DNA from 3 places in the Streptomyces sp. NPDC006655 genome. Region 3 is predicted to be linked to each of the others. Evidence: riboswitches for the same ligand, from Rfam matches in the RefSeq annotation. Region 3 holds a riboswitch; each other region holds the start of a gene.
The links. A riboswitch is a leader RNA that binds a small molecule or an ion and turns the genes downstream of it on or off. The one in region 3 is predicted to bind cobalamin.

Region 1: linked by a shared signal. The riboswitch ahead of AB0958_RS11115 (ABC transporter substrate-binding protein) and the one ahead of AB0958_RS21410 (cobalamin biosynthesis protein) in region 3 are both predicted to bind cobalamin.
Region 2: linked by a shared signal. The riboswitch ahead of AB0958_RS13770 (CbtB-domain containing protein) and the one ahead of AB0958_RS21410 (cobalamin biosynthesis protein) in region 3 are both predicted to bind cobalamin.

The regions. Positions count from the first base shown of each region.
Region 1 covers NZ_JBEYJU010000014.1:41,570-48,554, reverse strand. Annotated here, with positions in the region: gene AB0958_RS11120 (iron chelate uptake ABC transporter family permease subunit) at 1-755, opposite strand, end outside; gene AB0958_RS11115 (ABC transporter substrate-binding protein) at 752-1,801, opposite strand; cobalamin riboswitch at 1,856-2,034, opposite strand; gene AB0958_RS11110 (FAD-dependent oxidoreductase) at 2,066-3,880, opposite strand; gene AB0958_RS11105 (UBP-type zinc finger domain-containing protein) at 3,880-4,143, opposite strand; gene trxA (thioredoxin) at 4,149-4,595, opposite strand; gene clpB (ATP-dependent chaperone ClpB) at 4,592-6,985, opposite strand, start outside.
Region 2 covers NZ_JBEYJU010000019.1:3,423-10,407, forward strand. Annotated here, with positions in the region: gene AB0958_RS13755 (BTAD domain-containing putative transcriptional regulator) at 1-2,111, shown strand, start outside; gene pgm (phosphoglucomutase (alpha-D-glucose-1,6-bisphosphate-dependent)) at 2,200-3,840, opposite strand; gene AB0958_RS13765 (CbtA family protein) at 4,000-4,755, opposite strand; gene AB0958_RS13770 (CbtB-domain containing protein) at 4,778-4,999, opposite strand; cobalamin riboswitch at 5,036-5,176, opposite strand; gene AB0958_RS13775 (enoyl-CoA hydratase/isomerase family protein) at 5,280-6,332, opposite strand; gene AB0958_RS13780 (EfeM/EfeO family lipoprotein) at 6,750-6,985, shown strand, end outside.
Region 3 covers NZ_JBEYJU010000035.1:29,309-36,293, forward strand. Annotated here, with positions in the region: gene cobN (cobaltochelatase subunit CobN) at 1-1,309, opposite strand, end outside; gene AB0958_RS21405 (cobyric acid synthase) at 1,306-2,853, opposite strand; gene AB0958_RS21410 (cobalamin biosynthesis protein) at 2,850-3,809, opposite strand; cobalamin riboswitch at 3,909-4,051, opposite strand; gene AB0958_RS21415 (hypothetical protein) at 4,222-4,449, opposite strand; gene AB0958_RS21420 (inorganic phosphate transporter) at 4,471-5,703, opposite strand; gene AB0958_RS21425 (class II aldolase/adducin family protein) at 5,940-6,674, shown strand; gene AB0958_RS21430 (alpha/beta fold hydrolase) at 6,767-6,985, shown strand, end outside.

The DNA.
Region 1 (6,985 bases), on a different contig from region 3:
GTGAGCAGTGCGGTCACGGAGAGGAGGGCCAGGCGGGTACGGGCGACGTGGACTCCGAGTCCGGCGGCGGCCTCCTCACCGAAGGCGAACGCGTCGAGCGTACGGGCGTACCCGAGGCAGGCGACGAGGACCACGGCCAGGACGGCCGTGCAGAGCAGCACCTGTCCCCAGTCGGCCGCGGTGAGCGAGCCGAGCAGCCAGAACAGGACGCCCCGGGTGGTCTCGGCGTCCGCTGAGGTCAGGACGGTGAACGAGGTCAGCGCGGAGAACAGCTGCATGACCGCCACTCCTGACAGCACGACCCGGTCGGTGCCGCCGCCGAGGGTGTGGCTGAGCAGCAGCACCAGGGCGAAGGAGAGCAGCGCGCCGAGGAAGGCGCCTGCCGACAGGGAGATCACTCCGCCGCCGACGCCCAGCACGACCACGGCGACCGCTCCCGTGGACGCGCCGGAGGACACGCCGAGCACGAAGGGGTCGGCGAGCGGATTGCGCAGCAGGGACTGCATCACCGCCCCGCACACGGCGAGCCCGGCACCGCACACGGCGGCGAGCAGCGTGCGCGGCATCCGCAGGTTCCACACGATGCCGTCCCGCAGCGGCGCCAACGTGCTCTCGCCGAGGCCGAGATGGGCCGCGACGGACGCCCAGACGTCTGCCGTGGAGATGTCGGCGGGACCGATCGTCACAGCCACGGCGATCGACGCGAGCAGCGCGGCCAGTCCGCCACCGGTCACCAGCAGGGCACGCACGCTCACTTGGCGAGCCCGAAGTCGCGCAGACCGGCTGCGACCTTCTCGATCCCCTCGATGGTGCGGATGGACGGGTTCATCGCCTGTCCGCTCAGCAGGACGTACCACTTCTTCTTGACGGCGGTCAGGTTGCGGGTGGCGGCGTTGGTCTCCAGGAAGCGGATCTTGGCGGCGGCGGTCTCCGCGGTCTGCTGCCTGCGGGTCAGGTCGCCGATCACGATCACATCGGGGTCGCGGTCGGCGACCGTCTCCCAGCTGCTCTGGGGCCATTCGTCGTGGGTGTCGGCGAAGGCGTTCTTCGCGCCGACCGCACGGGTGATGGCGCCCGGTGCGCCGCAGCAGCCGGCGAGGTAGGGCGACCGGGAGTTGGCGAACCAGTACATGAGCGAGACGTCGGAGCCGTTGAGCCCGGCGGTGGCCGTGCCGACCCGCTTCTTCAGGGATGCGACCAGCTTCTCGCCCCGCGCCTCCACGCCGAACGCCCGTGCCAGGTCACGTATCTCGCCGTACACGACATCGAGCGTGAGCGGCTCGCTGCGTGATCCGTCGCCGCCGCTGTCGTTGTCCTTGCCCGAGCAGTCGGACGGCGAGACATACGTGGGCACGCCCAGCTTCTCGAACTGCGCGCGGGTGGCGACCCCGCCCTTGCCCAGGGTGGAGACGAACGAGGCGGTGACGAGGTCGGGTTCGGCGTCCAGGACCTTCTCGAAGGAGGGCGCGTTGTCGGCGAGGCGCGGCACGGAAGCGTTCGCCTTCTCCAGGCCCTTCATCACCGGGTCGGTCCACGTGGCCGTACCGGCAATGCGGTCGGCGAGGCCGAGGGAGAGCAGGATCTCGGTGCTGCCCTGGTTGAGGGACACGGCCCGCTTCGGCGCCGCTGTCAGGGTGACCTTCTGGCCGCAGTCGTCGAGGGTCACCGGGTACCCGGCGGCCGCGGTCTTCGCCGACTTCGCGCTGTCGGCACCGGAGGAGCCGCAGGCGGTGAGCAGCAGGGAGGACGTGAGGAGAAACACCGGAGTGCGGATGAGGGCGGGGGCGCGGAGCACGGGCATGCCTCTGGGGTCGGGGCTCGTACGCGGAGCCTGGCCTACGGACGTCCCTCCACGCCGAAGCGCGGAGGTGCCAGCAGGTCTTCGGACTCGGGTTCGTCCGGACGGGACGCCTTCCCGGTCTCCCAGTGGCGTTGCGTGCCCCGCCCGTCCCCCTCACCGCTGCGCGTCAGTTCCGGGTTCGCACCGGATTCCCTGGCCTCGGATGTGGCTCGACTGGCCCGCTGAGGCTATCAAGTCCGTCGTACGGTCACGTCGTGCGTGCGGTCATGCGAGCCATGCGGACTCCTTGTGACGGAGGCGCGGGGAGGCGTCCGAGTGGCCCGTGGCAGCCGGTGTGCCCGTGGTGCCGGGTACGGCCGAGTGCCCCAGGTGCCGGTGCACGAAGTGGATGGCCATCGCGCCCTCACCGGCCGCGGAGGCCACCCGCTTCACCGAGCCGCTGCGGACGTCCCCCACCGCGAAGACCCCGGGCAGGCTGGTCTCGAGGGTCATGCACGGGCGCCCGCGGCCGTGCCACACCTCGGGAGAGGTGCAGGCTTCCTGGGCCTCCGGCCCGGTGAGGACGAAGCCGCGGGAGTCGACGGCGACGGTGCCGGCGAGCCACTCGGTGTGAGGTTCGGCGCCGGTGAAGACGAACAGGCTCCGCGCCGCGAGGCGGCGGTGCACGCCCGTGCGGTTGTCGACCACGTCGAGCTCCTCCAGCACCTCCTGGCCGATGACCTCGGTGACCTCGGTGTGCAGCATGACCTCCACCCGCGGATGGCGCTCGACCTGGTCGATGAGGTAGCGGGACATGTTGGCCTCCAGGCTCGCTCCTCGGACCAGCAGGTGCACCTTCGGCGCGTACCCGGCGAGGAACAGCACCGCCTGGCCCGCCGAGTTGCCTCCGCCGACGACGGCCACCGGGTCGGCGCGGCACTGCTGGGCCTCGTAGACGGTCGCCGAGTAGTGCACGCTCGTTCCCTCCAGGCGTTCGATGCCGGGCACCCGGAGCCGGCGGTAACGGGCACCCATGGCCAGGACGACGGCGCGGGCGGCGATCTCGCTGCCGTCGGCGAACGCCACGACGTAGTGGTCGTCGTCCTTGCGGTGCAGACCGGTCGCCTCCAGTGGAAGGCTGATCCCGGCGCCGAATTTCTCGGCCTGGAGCACTGCGCGTTCGGTGAGTTCGGCGCCGGAGATGCCGGACGGGAAGCCGAGCAGGTTCTCGATGCGGGACGACGTGCCGGCCTGGCCTCCGGTGGCCATCGCCTCCGCCACCGTGGTGCTCAGACCTTCGGAGGCGGCGTACACCGCGGCAGCGAGGCCGGCAGGTCCGGAGCCCACGATGAGGACGTCGCCGTGTCGGCTTCCGGCGGGCAGGGACGGCAGGCCGATGAGCCGGGCCAGTTCCGCGTTGCTCGGGTTGCGCAACAAGGTGGTGTCCCGCCAGATGACGAGTGGTGTCTCCGCCGGACCGACGCCGAAGCGGCGCAGCAGTTCCTCGGCCTCCTCGTCGGTCTCCAGGTCGATCCAGCGGTGCGGCAGCCGGTTGCGGACGGCGAACTCGCGCAGCCGTCTGGTGTCGGGCGAGTAGCGAGAGCCGATGATGCGGAAGCCGGCGCCCTGTCCGACGAGCAGCGCGCGACGGCACAGACAGGCGCGCAGCACGAGGTCCCCGATGGTGGGGTCCTGGGACACCAGGTGGCGCAACTGGTCCAGGGAGAGGACGAGGACCTCGCCCGGCTCCCTGGCGACAGCGGTGTAGAAGGCCACTTGTCCGTGCAGCAGGCCGAGTTCGCCGATGAAGCGACCGGGGCCGTGCACGCGCAGCACGTGCTCCTCGGGAGTGCCGTAGTCCTCGAGGACGGCGACGGTACCGCTGAGGACGACGTAGAACGTCTCGCAGCGCTCCCCCTCCCGGATCAGCACGTCGTTCGCAGCCATGGTCCGGCGTTGCCCGTGCTCCGCCAGACGTGCTGTCTGGTCCTCCGTGAGGCGCGGATACGCGCCGTAGATGTCCGGGGTCTCCCAGAAGGCGGCCTCGTCCGCGTTCTCCGGCACCGGTTCTTCGCCCGGCGGCGACTGGTCGCCGGACATCAGACGAACGCCTCGTGGACGAAGCACCAGCGCCAGTCCACGCCGGGCTGGAAGGACTGCACGATCGGGTGGGCGACGGCGGCCGCGTGCTTGCGGGCGTGCTTGTTCGGCGAGGAGTCGCAACAGCCGACGTGCCCGCAGGTCAGGCAGAGCCTCAGGTGGACCCACGGGGAGCCGAGCCTCAGGCACTCCTGACACCCTTCCGGGGTCAGTGGCTGGACCGGCCGGACGAGCGCGAGGTGGGGGTCTGTGTGCAGGGTCATCGGGATCACCCTTTCCGGGCGGTGAGCGACTGTTCCACCCACTGACGCAGAGCGGGGGCGGGTGCCGCCCCCGCCTGCCGGGCGACCGTCTCGCCCCGGTCGAGGATCAGCAGTGTCGGTACGGCCTGGACCTCGAAACGCCGCGCCAGTCGCGGGCTCTTGTCGATGTCGACCTTGACGAGTTTGATGCGGCCGGCGAGATCGGTGGCGACCTTCTCGAGTGCGGGGCTGACCATGCGGCAGGGGCCGCACCAGGTGGCCCACAGGTCGACCACGACGGGGACGTCGGCCCGCTCGGCGACCTCGGTGAAGTCGTCGTCGCCCGCGTCCACCAGCCACGGCAGGGGCTGCTTGCAGTGACCGCACCTGGGGCGGCCCTCCGCGGCCACGGGCACCCGGTTGGTGCGCCCGCAGTGGGGACACCTGACGGTCGTCGCTTGCATCGTGCTCATGCCGCCCGCGCTCCCTTCGCGTCCTCGGGCTGGTCGTAGGTCACGACCAGTTCTCCGTGTTCGGCGTCGACGCGGACCGTCGCGCCGTCCTGGACGTCACCGCGCAGCAGGGCGCGGCCGATCATCGTCTCGACCTCGTGGGAGATGTAGCGGCGCAGCGGCCGGGCCCCGTACACCGGGTCGTAACCCTGATGGGCAATCACCTCGCGTGCGGCATCGGTGAGTTCGACGGTGATGCGGCGTTCGGCGAGGCGGCGGCGCAGCTCGTCGAACTGAAGCTCCACGATCCGCTCGATCTGCCGCTCGCCGAGCGGCTTGAACAGCACGATGTCGTCGACGCGGTTGAGGAACTCCGGGCGGAAGTGCCCCCGCAGCTCGCCCATCACCAGGGCGCGGGCGTCCGGCTTGATCTCGCCCTCGGCGGTGGCGCCGTCGAGGAGGTGCTCGGAGCCGATGTTGGACGTCATGATGATCACGGTGTTGCGGAAGTCGACGGTGCGGCCCTGGGAGTCGGTGATGCGGCCGTCGTCGAGGACCTGCAACAGGGTGTTGAAGACATCGGTGTGCGCCTTCTCGATCTCGTCGAACAGCACGACCGAGTACGGCTTGCGGCGTACGGCCTCGGTGAGCTGTCCGCCTTCCTCGTAGCCGATGTATCCGGGCGGTGCGCCCATGAGCCGGCTGACGGTGTGCCGCTCCTGGTACTCGCTCATGTCGAGGCGGACCATGTTCTCCTCGGAGTCGAACAGGGCCGCCGCGAGGGTCTTGGCCAGCTCGGTCTTCCCGACGCCGGTGGGCCCGAGGAAGATGAACGAGCCGATGGGGCGGCGCGGGTCACGGATGCCGGAGCGGGCGCGGATGATGGCGTCGGCGACGAGTTTCACGGCCTCGTCCTGGCCGATGACGCGCTCGCGCAGGATCTCGTCGAGGCGCAGCAGCTTCTCGCGTTCGCCCTCCTGGAGGCGGGCGACGGGGATGCCGGTCCAGGCGGCGACGATCTCGGCGATCTCCTCCTCGGTGACGACCTCGCGCAGCAGCCGGTTCTGCCCCTGTTTGGCGGCCAGTTGCTCCTCCTCTGCCTTCAGCCGGCGCTCCAGGTCCTGAAGGCGTCCGTAGCGGAGTTCGGCGGCGCGGTTGAGGTCGTAGGCGCGTTCGGCCTCCTCCGCCTCGTGGCGGACCTGCTCCAGTTCCTGGCGCAGCTCCTGCACGCGGCGGATGGCCTGCCGTTCGGCCTCCCACTGGGCGTGCTTGGCGTCGGCCTCGCCGCGCAGGTCGGCCAGTTCCCTGCGCAGTTCCTCCAGGCGGGTCCTGCTGGCGGCGTCGGTCTCCTTGGACAGGGCCGCCTCCTCGATCTCCAGACGGGTGACGCGGCGGGTGATCTCGTCGAGTTCGGCGGGCATCGAGTCGATCTCGGTACGCAGCCGGGCGCACGCCTCGTCGACGAGGTCGATGGCCTTGTCGGGCAGGAACCGGTCGGTGATGTAGCGGTGGCTGAGGGTGGCCGCGGAGACCAGTGCGGTGTCCTGGATCTTCACGCCGTGGAAGACCTCCAGGCGTTCGCGCAGTCCGCGCAGGATGGAGATGGTGTCCTCGACGCTCGGCTCGTCGACCAGCACCTGCTGGAAGCGGCGTTCGAGGGCGGCGTCCTTCTCGATGTGCTTGCGGTACTCGTCGAGGGTGGTGGCGCCGATCATGTGGAGTTCGCCGCGGGCGAGCATCGGCTTGAGCATGTTGCCCGCGTCCATGGCCCCTTCGGCGGCTCCCGCGCCGACGACGGTGTGGAGTTCGTCGACGAAGAGCAGGATGCGTCCCTGGGCGGCCTTCACCTCGGCCAGTACGGCCTTGAGGCGTTCCTCGAACTCGCCGCGGTACTTGGCGCCGGCGACCAGGGAGCCCATGTCGAGGGCGAACACCGTCTTGTCGCGCAGGCCCTCGGGGACGTCGCCGCGCACGATGCGCTGGGCCAGGCCCTCGACGATGGCGGTCTTGCCGACGCCGGGGTCGCCGATGAGGACGGGGTTGTTCTTGGTCTTGCGGCTGAGGATCTGGGTGACGCGGCGGATCTCCGCATCACGGCCGATGACCGGGTCCAGCCGCCCGGACCGGGCCTCGAGGACCAGGTCGCGGCCGTACTTCTCCAGAGCCTCGTAGGCCACTTCGGGGTTGGCGGAGGTGACCCGCTGGTTGCCGCGGACCTGGGTGAGCGCGCCCAGGAACGAATCCCGGGTCACGCCGTGCTCCTTGAGCAGGCGTCCGGCGGCGGTCGCCGGACCCTCCTCGGCCAGGGCGAGCAGGAGGTGCTCCACGGACACGTACTCGTCCTTGAGTCGTCTGGCCTCCCGCTCGGCGGCATCGAGCAGGCGGGACAGGCGCTGCGTGACGAAGACCTG
Region 2 (6,985 bases), on a different contig from region 3:
TGGAGGACCTGCACCGCGCCGACGCCGAGACCCTCGCCCTGGTCGAGGCGGCGGCCGCGGTGACCGGGGTGCCGCTGCTCGTCCTCGCCGGGTACCGGCCCGCCGAGGTCGGCGAGCACCTGCTGAAGACCCTCGCCCAGCTCGCCCCGGCCGCCCCGCACCGGATCGCGCTCGGCGGGCTGCCGCCGCAGGACACCGCCACCCTCGTCGACGCCGTCTGCGGGGCGCCCGTGGATCCGGAGACCGTCGCGGCCCTGGCCGACCGTACCGGCGGCAATCCGTTCTACGTCCTGGAGAGCGCCCGGCTGCTGGCCGACGAGGGCGCGCTGGTGGCGATCTCCGAGGTCCCGCAGGGGGTACGGGACGTGCTGCGCCGGCGCCTCGCCCTGCTGCCGCCCGCCGCCCGGTCCGTCGTCCGGCTCACCGCCGTACTGGGCCTGGAGGCCGAGGTCTCCCTGCTCGTCGACTGCGCCGAGGCGGCGGAGGAGGAGGTCCTGGAAGGGCTCGACGCCGCGCTCGACGCGGACCTGCTGGCCGAACCCCGTGCCGGGCACGTCCGGTTCGTGCACGCCCTGGTCCGCGACACCGTGTACGCCGACCTGTCCGGCGCCCGGCGCTCCCGGCTGCACGCCCGCGTCGCCCGGCTGCTGCGCCACCACCGCCCCGGTGACCTCGCGGCGCTCGCCCACCACTTCGCCCGCTCGGGCAGCGCGTCCGACGCCCCGCTCGCCGTCGACTACGCGCTGCGGGCCGCGGAGGCCGCCGAGCGGCGTTACGCCCATGACGTCGCCGTCGCCCTGATCCAGCAGGCGATCGACACGCACTGCGCGGCGAGCGGCGCCGACACCCCGCCCGACCGGCTGATCGAGCTGCTGGTACGGCTGCTGGGCGCGCAGGTGCGCACCGGGGCCACGGACGCCGCCCGGCGCACCCGGCAGCGCGCCGTGCAGCTGGCCGAACAGGCCGACCGCGGAGACCTGGTAGCGGCCGTCTACGGCGCCTGGACCGAGCCCGCGCCCTGGCGCAGCCGGCTCGAAGGCCCGTACGACCGGACCACCGTGGCCCGGCTCGAACAGCTCGCGGCCGCTCCCGGACCGGACGGCCGGACCCGCGCCCGTGTCCTTCAGGTGCTGGTCGACGCGGTGGCCGCCGACGACGCGTCCCGGGCCGCGCAGGCGGCCCGCGACCAGTTGGCGCTCGCCCGCGCGGACGGTGAACCCCGGCTGCTGGCCGCCGCGTTGATGACCTCGGCGCGGCTGCTGCCGCCCGAGACGCGGGCCGCCGCACGGCCGCCGCTCACCGCCGAACTGCGGGCCCTCGCCCGCGCCCACGACCTGCCCGCCTACCGCTGGGTCTGCGAGCACCTCGACGCGATGACCGCCGGAGCCGGCAACGACCCCGCCGCCGTGCACCGGCACACCACCGAGGGCCTGGCCCTGGCCCGCCGCTACCGGCTGGTGTGGGCGCAGGGGCTCAGTGCGGCGACCCGTGGGATGCTGGCCGCCGTCGGCGGGCGTTTCGAGGCGGCCGAGGCCGACTACGCCGAGGCCGACTCCCTGCTCCAGCGGGTGGGCGCCCACCATGCCACCGGGCTGCGCACACTGGGCCTGATCACCATGCGGCTCGCCCAGGACCGGGCGGCCGAGATCGAGCCGATGGTGCGGGCCGTGTACGAGTCGGCGGGTGGCCCGGTCGCCGTGGCGCAGGCGCTGGTCCTGGCCCGTCTGGGCAGGCTCGACGAGTCCCTGGCCGTACCGGTCGATCCGGAGCCGCGGCGTGACCATCTGCACGGCCTGGAACTCGACTTCCGGGCGCAGCTCGCGGTACTGCACCGGGACCACGGCGCGGCGGCGGCCCTGCTCGGGCATCTGGTCCCGCTGCGCGACCAGCTCGCCGGGGCGGCGGGCGCGGCGTACGCGAGCCGGCCGCTCGCCCACGCCCTCGCCGACCTGTACCGGCTGCTGGGCGAGGACCGGGCGGCGGCCGAGGCCTACGCACTGGCCGGACGCACCGCACAGGTGTGGGGTTCGGCCCACCTCGCCGCGAGCGCCCACCGTGCGGCGACCCGGCTGTCCGAGACCCGAGGCCGCCGGCGCACGTTCACGCCATGACCGGCGCCGCACGCCGACGACGGCCCCCGGCCGACGGCCCACGGGTGGGACGGGGCGCGCGGGACCGTCGTGGTCGGTGCGGCGGGGGTCAGTCGCCGAGGGCCGCGTCGACCACCGCCTTGGCCTCCTCCTGGACCCGGGCGAGGTGCTCGGGGCCCTGGAAGGACTCGGCGTAGATCTTGTACACGTCCTCGGTGCCGGAGGGGCGGGCCGCGAACCAGGCGTTCTCCGTGGTCACCTTGATGCCGCCGATCGCGGCCCCGTTGCCCGGGGCCTCGGTGAGCACCGCGGTGACCGGCTCGCCCGCCAGGGTCTCCGCGGTGACCTGGGCCGGGGAGAGCTTGGCGAGCAGCGCCTTCTCCTCGCGGTTCGCGGGGGCGTCGATGCGGGCGTAGGCGGGTTCGCCGAATCGGGCGGTCAGGTCGGCGTAGTGCTCGGAGGGGGTCCGGTCGGTGACGGCCGTGATCTCGGAGGCGAGCAGGGCGAGCAGGATGCCGTCCTTGTCGGTCGTCCACACCGAGCCGTCCCGGCGCAGGAAGGACGCGCCGGCCGACTCCTCCCCGCCGAACCCGATCGCACCGCTGACCAGTCCGTCGACGAACCACTTGAATCCGACGGGCACTTCGACGAGCCGGCGGCCGAGGTCGGCGGCGACCCGGTCGATCATCGAGGAGGACACGAGCGTCTTGCCGACGCCGGCGTCCGCCGCCCACTGCCCACGGTGGCGGTAGAGGTAGGAGATGGCCACGGCGAGGTAGTGGTTGGGGTTCATCAGACCGGCGTCGCGGGTGACGATGCCGTGCCGGTCCGCGTCGGCGTCGTTGCCGGTGGCCACCCGGTACTGGTCCCGTTTCTCGATCAGCGAGGCCATCGCGTACGGCGAGGAGCAGTCCATCCGGATCTTGCCGTCCCAGTCCAGCGTCATGAACCGCCAGGTGGGGTCGGTGTGCGGGTTGACCACGGTGAGGTCGAGGCCGTGCCGTTCGGCGATCCGGCCCCAGTAGGCGACGGAGGCCCCGCCGAGCGGGTCGGCGCCGATGCGCAGCTCGGAGGCCCGGACCGCGTCGAGGTCGAGGACGCTGGGCAGGTCGTCGACGTAGACGCCCATGAAGTCGTACCGGCCGGTGGTGTCCGCGGCGAGCGCACGCTCGTACGGCACGCGCCGTACGTCCTTCAGGCCGCCCGCGATGATCTGGTTGGCGCGGTCCTGGATCCAGGAGGTGGCGTCGGAGGCGGCGGGGCCGCCGCTGGGCGGGTTGTACTTGAAGCCGCCGTCGGCGGGCGGGTTGTGCGAGGGGGTGACCACGACGCCGTCCGCGAGACCGGTGGTACGGCCCCGGTTGTGGGTGAGGATGGCGTGCGAGACGGCCGGGGTGGGCGTGTAGCCGTCGGCGCTGTCGATCAGGACGGTCACGCCGTTGGCGGCGAACACCTCCAGGGCGGTGACCTTGGCGGGTTCGGACAGGGCGTGGGTGTCGGCGCCCAGGAAGAGGGGTCCGTCGGTGCCCTGGCCGCTCCGGTACTCGCAGATGGCCTGGCTGGTGGCCGCGATGTGGTCCTCGTTGAAGGCGGTCGTCAGCGACGACCCGCGGTGTCCCGAGGTGCCGAACGCCACCCGCTGGGCGGGGTCGGACGGGTCGGGGTGCAGCGCGTAGTAGGCCGTGACCAGCCGGGCCACGTCGACGAGGTCCTCCGGAGCCGCCGGCCGGCCCGCTCGCTCATGCGGCATGAGTCCATTCCTCCGCTGTCGTTGCTCGATCACTCACCGCCCATCTTCCCTTGTCAGCGGCGACACACACGAGTGCGGGGCCGTTTCGGCGCCGGCCGGTGCGCCGAACGCGCGAGGGCCTCCGGACGGTGCCGGAGGCCCTCGCGTCCCGTGGGTCGGTCAGTGCGCGGCGGGCACGGAACGCCGGACGGCCGTGGCCTTCGCGGGCTTCGGGTTGAGCTGCCGCTCGGCCAGCTCGCCGAACAGCAGGCCGAATCCGCTCCACAGCACCACCTGGATGGCGAGCGCCGAGAGCCGGAACCGCCACAGCAGGGTGGCCGGGAAGTCCTTCGGGACCTCGTTGACCACCGGCAGGAACTGGTACGCGAGCCCGATCACGACGGCGAACGCGGTCACCGCGGCCACGGTCGCCCACCAGGTGCCGAGGCTCGCCCGCAGGCGCTTGCCGAGGAGGGTGGCGGCGACCGCCAGCAACACGCTGAGCAGCATCATCAGGAAGTACAGCGTGGTGCGCTTGCCGATGGTGTCCGCTGCGCCCACCGACGGCGGGTTGGCCGGGTACTTCAGGAACGGCACCACGTACACGGTGAGCAGCGCGCAGCCGGACAGCAGCAGGGCGGTCGCCCGCGGACCGAACCGGCCGACGCGGCCGAGGGCGAAGCAGTAGGCGAGGGCCGCGATGCCGCCGAAGGCGACCCCGTACACCAGGACACCGGTGGCGAGGCCCGCGGTGGACTGGAGGGAGCGGGAGACGACGGCCATCTCGTGCTCGTGCGCGTGGGCGTCCTCGAAGCTGATCGCCTTGTCGACGTCGGGCTCGCCGAGGAGGTAGGCGACCACCAGGGCGAGCAGGCCGGCGGCGAGACCGGCGAGCATGCCCCGCACCAGGAGGTTTCGTACCGTTGCGGAATTCATGGGTTGAACGGCGTCCCTCGCGTCAGTGGCAGGGGAAGCCGAGCAGGTGGCGGGCGTCGTGCACCCACTCGTGGACGTCCGTGCCGCTGAACACGGAGGTGGCGCCCTGCTCGGCGCCGACGAAGTAGAGCAGGACCAGCATCAGGATGCCGAAGAAGACCGCCCAGGGGGCTATCGCGGACAGCGGCAGCTTGGCGGGGACGACGGGGGTGGTGGCGGTCGGCTGGGCGACGGTCTGCGCCATGGCAGAACCTCCTCTGGGAGTTCGCGTCCCATCTCGGTGGTGCACAGGACGACAGCCACGGGTCTGACTCGCAAGGGCCCGAGAGCTCTTGCATACAGTGGCGCGACCGTGCCGGATTCCCACCGGCTTCCGTCTCGCCGTCGTCGATACCGGACAGACCGTACCGCGTGCCGGAGGTCCGGCCAAGACCGCCTCACCGGGCGTGATCTTCCTCTCGCGCCCGGTGCGCGGTGGACGGGCGGGACCGGCCGCCGCCCGCCGCGGTCCCGTCGGCGGCCTTTCAGGGCCGGGCCAGGCCCAGTTCGCGGGCGCCGAGCGGCGCGAAGAAGCGGTCGACGTCGGCCTCGGCGACCTCGTCGAGGGTGGCCGGGGACCAGCGGGGGGCGCGGTCCTTGTCGACGACCTGGGCGCGAATGCCCTCCACCAGGTCAGGGGTGGTCAGGGTGGCGCAGGAGACGCGGTACTCCTGGTCCAGCACCTGCTCCAGGGTGTCCAGTCGCCGGGCGCCGCGAACTGCCCGGAGGGTGACCTTGAGGGCCGTCGGGGACCTGCCGAGCAGGGTGTGCGCCGTCTCCTTCGCCGTCGCGTCGCCGTGTGCGAGCAGCCGGCGGACAATCTCCTCGACGGTGTCGGCGGCGTAGCAGGCGTCGATCCAGCTCCGGTGACCGGCCAGTTCCCCTTCGGTCGCGGGCCGTGCGTGGCGGGCGACCGCCTCGGGGACGGGCAGTTCGGCGAGGTCGGCGACGAACGCCCGGAGCGCGCCGGACGGCAGGTGGTGGTCGGCGAGTCCGCACAGCACGGCGTCGGCGGCGCCGATCCCGGCCCCGGTCAGGGCGAGATGGGTGCCCAGTTCGCCGGGGGCCCGGCTGAGCAGGTACGTGCCGCCCACGTCGGGGACGAAGCCGATGCCGGTCTCCGGCATGGCGATCCGGGACCGCTCCGTGACGATCCGGACCCCGCCGTGCGCGGAGATCCCCACCCCGCCGCCCATGACGATGCCGTCCATGACGGCGACGTACGGCTTGGGGTAGCGGGCGATCCGGGCGTTGAGGTGGTACTCGTCGCGCCAGAACGCGGCCGCGGCGGTGCCGTCGCCGTCGTGGGCGTCGTCGTGGACGGCGCGGATGTCGCCGCCCGCGCACAGGCCGCGCTCCCCCGCCCCGGTGATGACGACGGTCTCGACGGCGGGGTCGTGCTCCCAGTCCGTCAGGGCCTCGGCGATGCGCTCCACCATGGGGTGCGACAGCGCGTTGATGGCCTTCGGCCGGTTCAGGGTGATGTGCGCGGCCCGTCCCTCGACGCGCAGCAGGACGGGTGCTTCGGCGCCGGTCATCCGGACACCCCGGTCAGGTCACGGGCCACGTCGACACGCATGCTGTCGTCGGTTCCTTCCAGGAGCTGGACACGTCGGACACGGACGATCATCTCGCGCCGTGTCCCACCGCACGACGGCAGCCCCCGCTCCGCCGCACGGTCAGGGCCTGTTCCGGGCCGCGTCGGCGGTGAACCCGGGTGGAGGCGGTGGGAGTCGGGCGCCGGTGGGGGCGGCAGCGCAGACGTAGGCGTCCGGGCGCAGGGCGACGGTGGTGTCGCGGTGGGCGGCCGGCCAGGCCAGCAGGACGTCGTCCAGCCGGGCCTGGGTGAACCGGCAGGGAACTCTTGGTCATGGGTTCGCCTGGACGGCCGTTCGAGTGCGGAGGGCTGCCTACCATGAGGCGATCACGAACGGTACGAAACCCGGGAGCTCGGGATGGTGTTGTCCGGCCTCACACGGAGGTCGTCGCGTCCCTGGGCGGTCGTCGGTGTCACCGTCGCGTGCCTGACGGCCGGGGTACTCGCGCTCACGCACGGCTCACGCCCGGCGCACGCCGACCCGTCCGCGCTGCCGCACACCTCCGTGGAGGTGTCCGCCAGCCGTTGCGGACGCGGGTGGACCACGCCGGTCTCCGGTGTGCAGGTCTTCGACCTGCACAACCCGACCGACGG
Region 3 (6,985 bases):
TCTCGCCCCACGCCTCGGTCATCGCGTCGCGCAGCCGCGGGTCCAGCTTCTCGAACCACGCCCGGTAGTCCGCCAGTGGCACCCGTGCGGGCGCGGCGGCCAGCTGCTCCTCGGTCAGCCACTCCACGTCGTGGCCGCCGGCCGCGATCAGCCGGTGGATCAACTCGTCACCCTCGGACGGGTGTCCGCTGACCCCGTACCCGGCGTCCCGCAGCGCGTCCAGCACCCGCACCGCCGACGCGGGCGTGTCCAGGCCGACCGCGTTGCCGACCCGCGAGTGCTTGGTCGGGTACGCGGTGAAGACCAGCGCCACCTTCTTCTCGGCGTTCGGCTTGTGCCGCAGGCGTGCGTGCCGGACGGCGATCCCGGCGACGCGCCCGGCCCGCTCCGGGTCGGCGACGTAGACCGGGACGTCGTCGGGGCCCTGCTCCTTGAAGGAGAACGGCACGGTGATCAGACGGCCGTCGAACTCCGGGATGGCGACCTGCATCGCCGCGTCCATGGGGGAGAGCGCGGCGTCCGACTCGTCCCAGGCGGCGCGCGAGGAGGTGAGGCACAGGCCCTGGAGCACCGGTACGTCCAGGTCGGCGAGCGCGCCGACGTCCCAGGCCTCCTCGTCGCCGCCGGCCGAGGCCTGGGAGGCGTGCGTGCCGCCCGCGGCGAGGACGGTGGCCACCAGCGCGTCGGCCCGGCCCAGCAGCTCGTACAGCCCGGCGTCCGCCCCGCGCAGCGAACCGCAGAACACCGGAAGGGCGTTGGCGCCGTGCGCCTCGATCGCGTCGCACAGGGTGTCCACGAAGGCGGTGTTGCCGCTCAGTTCATGGGCGCGGTAGAAGAGCACGCCGACGGTCGGCCGGCCCTCGGCGCGGGGACGTTCGCCGTGCACGCCGAACTCGGGCATCCGCTGCGGCTCGACGAATCCCTCGCCGGTCAGCAGCACGGTGTCGGACAGGAACCGGGCCAGCTCGGTGAGGTTGGCCGGGCCGCCCTCGACCAGGTACCTGAGGGCCTCGGCCACCACCCCGGCCGGCACCGACGACTCGGCCATCAGCTCGGCGTCCGGCACCGCCTCGCCGCCGAGCAGCACGGTCGGGATCCCGGCGGCCCTCAGCGCGGCGAGCCCGTCCTCCCAGGCCCGCTTCCCGCCGAGCAGCCGTACGACGGCGATGTCCGCACCCTCGACCAGCGCGGGCAGCTCCTCCGCGACGTCGACGCGCGTCGGATTGCCGATCCGGTAGTCCGCACCGGCGGCGGCCCGGGCCGCCAGCAGATCGGTGTCGGCGGTCGACAACAACAACACTGTGCTCATGCGGGCGCTCCCGGTGGAATGAAAGGCAGTCCTTGCGGCGCGCCCGACTCGATGAGCCGCCAGAGCGCGTCCGTGTCCGCGTGCTGTTCGATCAGGTCGCCGAGCCGGTCGAGCTGCTCCTCGCGCAGCCCGGCGAACGAGGTGTCGGGGGCCGGCACGAACCGGCGGCCCGCGGCGGCGGCCACCTCGCGCAGGAAGGCCCGCCGGAAGCCGTCCGACTCCAGGGAGCCGTGCCAGTGGGTGCCCCAGGTCTGCCCGACCCGGCAGCCGTCAAGGAAGGCTTCCCCGCCGGTCACTTCGGCGACCCCGTGATGGATCTCGTACCCCTCGACCCGCTCACCGAGTGCAGTCCCCTCCGGCCGGGTAAGGATCTTCTCGGGGGCGAACCGAACCCGTAGGGGCAACACCCCGAGACCTTCGACCCGCCCTCGCCGGCTCTCGACCTCGTCCTCGATGTGCTCACCGAGGATCTGGAAGCCACCGCAGATGCCGAGGACGGGCCGCTGCTCGGCGGCCCGGCGCAGCAGCGCGTCCGCGAGGCCCCGCTCCCGCAGCCACTCCAGGGCCCGGACCGTCCCCCGCGTCCCCGGAATCACGACGAGATCCGCGTCGGCCAGTTCCTCCGGCCGGTCCACGAACCGCACCAGGACGCCCGGTTCGGCGGCCAGCGCGTCCACGTCCGTGAAGTTGGACATGAGGGGGATCGCGCAGACGGCGACCCGGAGCACGTCCTCGCCGACGGGCGGGGCGGTGTTCGACTCGCGGACGGTCCCGCGCAGGGAGACCCTCCCCCACGCTCGGCTTCGCTCGCGCGGGGGGACCCCCATCCCGTCCTCCTCGTCGATGCCGAGGCCGTGCCGGAACGGGAGGACGCCGTACGTCCGCCGCCCGGTCAGCCCGTGCAGCATGTCGAGGCCGGGCTCCAGCAGGGAGACGTCGCCCCGGAACTTGTTGACGAGGAACCCCGCGACGAGTTCCTGGTCCTCCGGCGAGAGCAGCGCGACCGTCCCGAAGAAGGAGGCGAAGACACCCCCGCGGTCGATGTCGCCGACCACCAGCACGGGCAGCCGCGCGTTGCGCGCGATCCCCATGTTCACGATGTCGGTCCGGCGCAGGTTGATCTCCGCCGGACTGCCCGCCCCCTCACAGATCACCGCGTCATACGTGCCCCGCAACTCGGCAAGGCAGTCGAGCACGGTCCCGAGCAGCTTCTGCTGCCGCCCGCCGTGATACCCCCGCGCGCTCAGCTCGCCGACCGGCTTGCCGAGCAGCACCACCTGACTGCTCCGCTCGCCACCGGGCTTGAGCAGCACGGGGTTCATCAGCGCGGTCGGCTCGATCCGGCAGGCCTGCGCCTGCATGGCCTGCGCCCGCCCGATCTCGGCGCCCTCGCGGGTGACGAAGGAGTTCAGGGACATGTTCTGCGCCTTGAACGGCGCGACCTTGACGCCCTGTCGTACGAGCCACCGGCAGACACCGGCGGTGACGACACTCTTGCCCGCGTCGGAGGTGGTCCCGGCCACCAGCAGCCCGCCGCCGTTCACCAGGAACCCCCCGCGCGCCTCGCGACCCGTCCACGCAGCAGGGCCGCGGCCGCGCTCGCCCCCAGCGCCAGCCAGCCCACGCGCCGTGACAGCCGCACGGCCCGCTCGATGTCCCCGGTCACCACGCTTCGCCCCTCCCCGTTCAGCACCGGCCGGTGCTCGACCCGCCCCCCGTACGACAACGTCCCCCCGAGCCGCACCCCCAACGCCCCCGCGAACGACGCCTCCACGGGCCCCGCGTTGGGACTGGGATGCTTCGCCGCGTCGGCCCGCCAGGCCCGCACCGCGCCCCTGGGGTCGCTCCCGGCCACGGCGGCGAGTACGGCGGTGAGCCGTGCCCCCGGCCATCCGGCCACGTCGTCCAGCCGCGCCGAGGCCCATCCGTACCGCAGGTGGCGGGCCGACCTGTGGCCGACCATCGCGTCCAGGGTGTTGACGGCCCGGAACCCGAGCAGCCCCGGCACTCCGCCCAGCGCCCCCCACACCAGCGCGCCGACCACCGCGTCGCTGGTGTTCTCGGCGACGGACTCCACGACCGCCCGCGCGATCCCGTCGGCGTCCAGGGCCTGCGGATCCCGCCCGCACAGATGGGGCAACCGGGCCCGGGCCGCCTCGACGTCCCCCGCCTCGAGGGCCCGTCCGACGGCCCGCGCCTCACGCGCGAGGGACGTGCCCCCGACGACGGCCCAGGTGGCGGCAGCGGTGAGCGCGACGGACGCGGTGGTGGACGGCCGTACCACCCGCTGGGCCACGGCACCCAGCGTCACGGCGCCGCCCGCGCACACGGCGGTGTGCAGCGCGCCCCAGCCACGGTGGTCCCGCCACAGCACCCGCTCCACGGCCCCGGCCGCCCGCCCGAACGCGGCGACCGGATGCCCCCGGCGCGGATCGCCGAGCAGCAGATCACCGACAAGGCCGGCGGCGGCGCCGTACGCGAAGACGCGATCGGCACCCATCGGCTCAGCCGGCCGCGGGGTCGGGGACGAGCCGGTTACTGCACCTCGGTCGGCAGCCGCGCATGGCGATATGTCCTCACTCAGGGTGTCCACGCCCTGGTTCGACGAGACCGGCGGTGAGAGTTCCTGGCTCCCGGGAATGGCTACCCCGGTGACAGTGGCGGGACCGCGCCGGATTCACACCGGCTTCCTCTCTTGCCGCCGTACATGGCTCCGGCAGTCCACCACGCCCCCGGAAGACCCGTCAACTTGCCGTTGACCTGCGCGGGGAGTGTGTGGGAAGGCCCACACCGGTGGCCCGGTGGGGCTCCCGGGGCAGACGGAAGGCTCCGCCGCGAACGGATCGGGGCGGAGCCTGGCGGCCTCGGGTCGGGCCGCTGTCGTGATCGGTGCGGATCGGTGCGGTCGCGGCTCAGGCCTTCGCCACGATCAGGTGGATGCCGTACGCCACGGCCGCGGTGCAGGCCGCGAAGCAGAGGCAGGCGGCGGTCGCGGCCAGGGTCGCGGAGTTGCCCTGCGCGGTGGCTCGTTCGCGGGCGGAGAGGCCCTTGATGCCGAGGGTGAAGAGGGTCACGAGACCCACGGTGGCCACGAGGCTGACGCCGAAGACGGAGCCGATGGCTGCCCAGTCGATGTTCATGTCGGGTTGTGTTCCTCGGGGTCAGACGGTGGCGGCCGGGTCGGTCGCGGGAGCGGCGGGGGAGGGGATGGTGGCGGTGAGGCCCTCGGTCACCGTGCCCGCGGGCGGCGGGGTGACGGCGGCGATCGCCGTGGTCACGACCCCGGCCGGCTCCTCGGTGCCGACGACGTTGCCGCTGTCCACGACCTCGCGGCGGGAGAGCTTCCAGATCGCGGCGCTCGCGGCCACCAGGAAGACGGCGACGGCGGCCGTGCCCCCGTCACCGAGGTCCGTCACGGACTCGGCGAGCGCGCCGACCAGCGCGGCGGCCGGGAGGGTGAGCACCCAGGCGACGACCATGCGGGTCGCGGTGGACCAGCGGACGGTGCCGCCCTTGCGGCCCAGACCTGCGCCCATCACGGAACCGGAGACGACGTGCGTGGTGGAGAGGGAGAAGCCGAGGTGGGAGGAGGCCAGGATGGCGGTGGCCGCGCTGGTCTGGGCGGCGAAGCCCTGCTGCGGCTGGAGGTCCGTCAGGCCCGTGCCCATGGTGCGGATGATCCGCCAGCCGCCGATGTAGGTGCCGAGCGCGATGGCGAGGCCGGCGGAGAGGATGACCCAGGTGGGAGGGTTGGAGCCGGGGGCGATGGAACCGCCCGCGACGAGCGCGAGGGTGATGATGCCCATCGTCTTCTGCGCGTCGTTGGTGCCGTGGGCGAGCGAGACCAGGCCGGCGGAGGCGATCTGGCCGGCGCGGTAGCCCTTGCGGGTGGCCTCGTCCTCGGCGTTCTTCGAGAGCGTGTAGGACAGCCGGGTGGAGAGCAGTGCCGCGAGGCCCGCGACCACGGGGGCGGCGACCGCCGGGAGCAGGACCTTGGTGACGAGGACGTCGCCGTGGACCGCGCCGAAGCCGGCCGAGGCGACGGTGGCGCCGATCAGACCGCCCATGAGGGCGTGCGAGGAACTGGAGGGCAGACCCACCAGCCAGGTCACCAGGTTCCAGAGGATCGCGCCGACCAGGGCGGCGAAGATGACCTCGGGACGGATGCCGTTCTCGTCGACGAGCCCCTTGGAGATCGTGTTGGCGACCTCCACGGAGAGGAAGGCGCCCACCAGGTTGAGCGCGGCGGACATCGTCACCGCGATCTTGGGCTTGAGCGCACCGGTCGAGATGGTGGTGGCCATCGCGTTGGCGGTGTCGTGGAAACCGTTCGTGAAATCGAACGCGAGTGCGGTTACCACCACAATCGCGAGGATCAGCGAGAAGCTTTCCATTTACCCAGGCAATCTTTCGAAGTCGTTGGCTGTTGGACCGTAGGCAACCTGGGTGAACGGCAGATGAACTGAGGGGGGCTTGGGGGTGTCAATGACGGGGGGTCGGCATTCCGCTTACGGCCCGGGGGTCAGTCGCCGCTTGGCCGGCGGCGCCGGGAGACCGGCCTGCGCCGCCTCGCCGGTCCGCCGAAGAGATTCTGGTCACCCCGCAGGCCGCCCGGTGGCAGGATCGGGCCATGGCTGAGCAGCGGCGCGACGAGCGTGACGAACGGGACGGGCGCGACGGCGCACGCGGTGTCCCCGAGCCGTCGGGACGGGAGGCGCTCGCGGCGGAGGCCGACGCCTGGCAGGACCTCGTCGCCACCGCCCGCCGCACGGTGACCGAGGGACTGGTCGTCGGCACCTCCGGCAACGTCTCGGTCCGCGTCGGCGACACCGTGCTGGTCACGCCGTCGGGCGTGCCGTACGACCGGCTCGCCCCCGGCGACGTGACCGGCGTCGACCTCGACGGCCGGCAGGTCCTCGGCACCCTCCCGCCGACCAGCGAGCTGCCGATGCACCTCGCCGTCTACCGCACCACCGACGCGGGCGCCGTCGTCCACACCCACGCCGTGCACGCGACGGCCGTCTCGACCCTCGTCCCGGAACTCCCGGCGATCCACTACATGTCCGCGGCCCTCGGCGGCACCGTCCGGGTCGCCCCGTACGCGACGTACGGCACCGACGAACTGGCCGCGAACATGCTCCGCGCCCTGGCCGGCCGCTCCGGCTGCCTCCTCCAGAACCACGGCACGGTCACCTACGGCGCCACCCTCGCCCAGGCCTACGACCGCACCGCCCAGCTCGAATGGCTCTGCCACCTCTGGCTGACGGCATCCGCGGTCCCGGGCCTGACCCCGGCCCTGCTCTCCCCGGACCAGGTGGCCTCGGCGGCGGAGAAACTGAAGCGGTACGGCCGCCGGCAGGGATGAACCCCGGCCCGGGGGGAATCCGGGTCCAGTGGCTTCGTCGATTCCTCCGTCCTCCGCTGGCCGACACCGCGGTCCGCCCCGACACTGGACAGGTGCGCCCAGTCAAAGTCACGGCCGCGGCCGTCGGTGCCGTACTCGCCGCCGGCGTGGCCGGCGTGGCCGCGGGACGGCTCGCCAGTGACGCCGCGCTGAAGGCACCGCCCGGCCGGCCCCTGCCCACCGAACCCCGGCTCACCGTGCACGGCACCGCGGCCGGCCGCATCACCCTCACCCGGGACCTCGCCTCCCTGCGCCCCGGCACCTACGGCCTG